Regions from separate parts of the Pseudoduganella sp. SL102 genome, predicted to be linked through region 1. Evidence: predicted binding sites of a transcription regulator. Region 1 holds the regulator's gene; the other holds the start of a gene.
What was found. Region 1 encodes FliA, which starts transcription of late flagellar genes. Its sites were predicted from a motif close to CTAAAGTTTNNNNNNNNNNNGCCGNTA; they were not measured.
Positions count from the first base shown of each region.

Region 2: the regulator FliA is predicted to act here: its motif matches at 1,169-1,195, upstream of OU994_RS08735 (flagellar protein FliT).

Region 1 covers NZ_CP115554.1:6,272,149-6,274,599, reverse strand. The annotation lists gene OU994_RS26590 (antiactivator of flagellar biosynthesis FleN protein) at 1-854, shown strand, start outside; gene OU994_RS26585 (RNA polymerase sigma factor FliA) at 871-1,602, shown strand; gene OU994_RS26580 (flagellar motor protein) at 1,584-2,330, shown strand; gene motD (flagellar motor protein MotD) at 2,344-2,451, shown strand, end outside.
Region 2 covers NZ_CP115554.1:2,054,612-2,057,062, forward strand. The annotation lists gene OU994_RS08730 (FimV family protein) at 1-756, shown strand, start outside; gene OU994_RS08735 (flagellar protein FliT) at 851-1,117, opposite strand; gene OU994_RS08740 (HDOD domain-containing protein) at 1,254-2,066, opposite strand; gene OU994_RS08745 (M13 family metallopeptidase) at 2,286-2,451, shown strand, end outside.

The DNA of each region.
Region 1 (2,451 bases):
CGGAAGGACTGCGGCGCATGCTGGCCGGGCCGCCGCGGCCCCGCATCGTCACGTTCCTGTCGGCCACGCCGCAGGATGACAAAGGGGCCATGCTGGTCAACCTGGGCGCCTCGCTGGCCCGTGCCGGCAACGACGTGGTGCTGGTGGACGCCTGCGCCAGCGCGCATGGGGTGGCCTCGCGGCTGGGCGTCGACAATGGCGCCAGCCTGCTCAGCGTGGCGCGCCAGGAATGCGCGCTGAACCAGGTCATCCATGAAGTGCCGCAAGGCTTCAACGTGGTGTCGATGACGCGCGCCGACGCGCGCAACTGCCCGCCGGAAGCGCGCCGGCGGGCCAAGGCGTTCGATGTGCTGGCCGCGCAGGCCGGCATCGTGCTCGTCGATGGCGAGTTCGACGGCGAAGCATTTCCCGTGCCGGTGATGGCCAGCTCGGAAATCGTGGTGCAGGTCTCGAACAGCGCCACCTCGATCACGAATGCCTACATGATGATCAAGCGGCTCAACCACGAGCTGGGCCGGCGGCCGTTCGGCATCGTCGTCACCGGTGCGTCCGAGCGGGAGGCCAGGGTCGTTTACGATAATATGGCACAGGCGGCAAGCCGTTACCTGGCAGTGAATCTGATCTCGATGGGTTCGGTGCCGGCCGATGAATACCTGCACCGCGCGGCGCGCCTGGGCCGTGCCGTGGTGGATGCGTTCCCGCTGGCCGGTGCCTCGGTCGCGTTTCGTCAGCTGGCGGGGCGGTTTGCGCTGGCCGCGCCGTCGCCATCGTCGTCAATGTCGCTGGCAGCGCCATCGGCGTTATCGACGCTGGCGTCGCATCATGCAGGGAGCGGCCACCATATGCAGCACTGAACAAGAATAGAGATTTATGTACACGGTCAAAGGGAAGGTGAACAAGGATTCGCTGCTGACGGAGCACATGCCCCTGGTGAAGCGCCTTGCCCACCATATGAAGGCAAAATTGCCGCCCAGCGTGGAAGTGGATGACCTGGTACAGGCGGGCATGATCGGCCTGCTCGACGCGATCAACCGCTACGAAGAAACGCACGGTGCCCAGTTTGAAACCTATGCGGTGATGCGCATCCGCGGCGCCATGCTCGATGAATTGCGCAGCAGCGACTGGATGCCGCGCACCTTGCGGCAAGACATGCGCAAGATCGAGAACGCCATGTCGGTGCTGCAGCAAAAGCTGGGCCGCCCGCCGGCCGAATCCGAGGTGGCCGCGTCGCTGAAGCTGTCGCTCGAGGCCTACCAGGAAATGCTGGGCGAAGGCGGCGGCCACCAGCTGCTGTATTACGAAGACTTCAAGAACGAGGACGGCAGCGACAGCTTCCTCGACCGCTATGCCCAGGACGACGAAGCCGATCCGCTGCGTTCGCTGATGGACACCGGTTTCCGCCAGGCCGTGATCGATGCGATCGACGCCTTGCCGCCCCGTGAAAAACTGCTGATGGGCCTGTACTACGAAGAAGAGTTGAACCTGAAGGAAATCGGCGCCGTGATGGGCGTCTCCGAATCACGCGTGTCGCAGCTGCATACCCAGGCGGTGTCGCGGCTGCGCGCCACGTTGCGGGAGCAGGCATGGACTGGTCCAGCGTAGCGGGGCTGCTGCTGGCGCTGGCCGGCCTGATCGTGGGCATGGCACTGGAAGGCGGCGATCCGTCGTCGCTGGTGCAGCCCGCCGCGTTCGCCATCGTGGTGGTCGGCACCTTCGGCGCCGTGCTGCTGCAGACCCGGCCCGCCACGCTGCGGCGCGGCATCCTCATGCTGCAGTGGGTGTTCCGGCCGCCGGCCGACAGCCGCATCCTGCTGGCGCGCGATATCCAGGCGTGGAACCAGACCATCCGCCGGGAAGGCCCGCTGGCGCTGGAGCGCCACATGAACGGCGCGCGCAACGTGTTCCTCGCCAAGGGCTTGCGCATGGTGATCGACGGCATCCAGCCCGATAAACTGCGCCAGCTGCTCGATACCGAGATCACCGCGTTCGAGACGGCGGAGCGGCAGGCGGTGCGCATCTGGGAATCGGCCGCCGGCTATGCGCCCACCATCGGTATCCTGGGCGCCGTGCTGGGCCTGATCCACGTGATGGAAAACCTCACCGATCCTTCCCGCCTGGGGCCCGGCATCGCGGTGGCGTTCGTGTCCACGATCTACGGCGTGGGGATGGCGAACCTGTTCTTCTACCCGATCGCCAACAAGCTCAAGAACATCGTCATCGCCCAGGTGCACCAGCAGGAAATCGCCGCCGCCGTGTTCCACGACATCGCCAGCGGCGACTTCTCGCGCATCATGGACGAGCGCATCGCCACGCTGATGCAGGACTACTAGCCAGGAAACCACGATGAGCTTCCAGTACCGCCGCGCGCGCCGGCCATTCGACGAGGAACCGGAAAACCACGAGCGCTGGCTGATCTCGTATTCCGACTTCATCACGCTGCTGTTCGCATTC
Region 2 (2,451 bases), 3.2 Mb from region 1:
CCATCGAAGGCCGAGCTGGCCGAGGCGGCACGGGCCACCAGGGCCAGCGTGGAAGGGGGCCCGGCGCCCGTCGCGAAAGCGGTGGAGGCTGCGCCGCAAGCGGTGAATGCCAGGCCTGCCGGCGGTGCAGCCGATCCGGCGATGCTGAACAAGCTGGCGGAACTCGAAGGCAAGTTGAAGACGCTGCAAGCCCAGCTGGCAATGACGAACACGGCCGGCGCCGCGCGCGTCAGCCTGCCGATGCCTGGCAAGGCGGATCCGGCGCCTGTTGCCGCGCCGCCAGCGAACCCGGCCGCCGCCGCGCCGCCGAAGACGCCCGACACGGTCACGATGGCCGCAGCGGCGGCTTCGCAGCCGGAACCTGCCGGCAAGCCAGTGACCGCGCCGGCCGTTGCCGAAAGTCCTGCGCCGGAAGCCACGCCGCATGCCCCGGCCAGCGGGGAGCCGCCCGCCGTGCCGGCCGAGGAACCGAAGGCCAAGCCGGAACCGAAGAAAGAAGCCGCGCCGCCGCCACCGGAGCCCAGGAAGGAGATCAAGATCTCCCGGCCGAAACTGCTGACGTTCCTGTTTGCCGGCAGCCTGGTGTTGCTGGCTATCTTCGGCGTCATCGTGCACTTCGTCCGCAAGGCCAAGCTGAAGCGCAGCCCCATCGTGCGGCAAAGCTGGAGCAGGGAAGAAGACGATGTCGCGGCGCGCGTCGAACCGGCAATCGCCCCGCCAGCCCAGCCTGCCGAGCCGGAGAGCAAGGCGGCCTGAGGGGCCCCTGTTCCCTGGAACACCGGCGCACGGGCGTCGTTCAGGCAATGAAAAAGCGCCCCGCGGGGCGCTTTTTCATGGTCCGGTGATCGGCTCAGCCGTTCAGGCGGCCCATCCACGGTTCGGTCACGTCGCGGATGGCGCGGTCGTTGGCCATGATCTGTTTCAGCAAGTCGATCTTGCGCTGGCGGGCGCTGCCTTCCAGTGCCGGCACGCCGCCCAGCGCGCCGACCGATTGCACGGCGCACTGGTTCTCGAGGCGGTCCAGCGACGTCCAGTCGCTGCCCTGCGCGGCGATGACCATCTTGCTGGTCAGTCCGGCAATATTTTCATACATCGAGAGAACGTCGGTCGAGTTCATGGAGCGCCCGTTTAATCTGCAAATCGTGATCGGAATACTGCTTGTCATGATTTACGTCAGGGGCGGCGGGAACTTTAGGCCTTTTGCAAAAAAAATTTGTAAAAAGTTTTTGGCATTGTCAGCCGGGCAAGATCGGCTACTTCATCATCTCGTCGAGCCCGGCGGCCAGCTCGTCGAGCGGCGGCATTTCGTCGATGACATTGGCATCCATTCCAAGCACCTCGCCCACGGCTTCCGGGAAGGGCTCGGCCGGGTCGGCGTCGTCCAGCGTGCGGACGCGCCAGGCGGCCACGTGGACGATGGCCGCCAGCCGGTCCACCGCGCCGCGCCCGAGCGGATCGGGGAAGGCCGCGATCGCATCGGAAAACACGGCGGGGAACTGCCAGCGCCGGGCCAGCTCGGCGCCCACGTCGGCATACGTGTAACCCAGCGCTTCCCGTTCCACGGCCAGGCGGCGCTGGTCGAGCGGCGGCGCGATGGCATCCAGCGCCACGGCCCGCTCCGGCATCGCCGAGTGGATCACCAGTTGCCCGATGGCGTGCATCATGCCGATCGTAAACGCCAGTTCGGTATTGTCGCGCGTCTTCTTGGCGATCCACTTGGCCGCCACCGCCGTGCGCATGCTGTGGCGCCAGAACTCGCCAAGATCGAGCCCGGTCACGGTGCGGAATCCGTTCACGAGGCCCGAACTGATGACGAGCGTGCGCACCGCCACGAATCCCAGCATCAGCACCGCATCCTCGACCGTACCGATACTGCGCGACAGGTTGTAGTACGCCGAATTCGCCAGGCGCAGCAGCTTGGCGCTCAGCACCGGATCGAGCGATACCTTGCGCGCGATCTCTTCGGTGGAGACGGATGCCTTGTCGAAGCTGGCCACCAGTTCCTGGACCACCTTCGGCGCCGTCGGCAGCGCGGCGGGGTGATCGAACAATTCCTCAAGTGTCATCGTGCAGGCCCCCGAATATGTTGCTGTAAGTGAACTATAGCGGATTTTCCACCCCGATGAAGGGCTTTCTGCGCGCGGCGTGTCGCCGGACTTCAGCAGGCTAGCCGCGATTTCCGCAGTCTGTCGCACAATCCTCGTCACGGGGCAGCGGCACCGCTAGAGTGCGCACTGGCGTACCACGCCAAAAAATTCGTTCACACAGACAAAACAAGGGACTTTATGCAAGCCTTCCGAGTACTGCGCCGCCCGCCGCGTGCGAGCACCCTCGCCATGGCGCTGTGCGCCGCACTGGCCTTTTCCTCCAGCCACGCGCAACAGGGCGCGCCGGTTGCTGTCCAGCAAGGCGAACAGCAATCGGCCGCCGTGCTGCCGGGCGACGATTTCT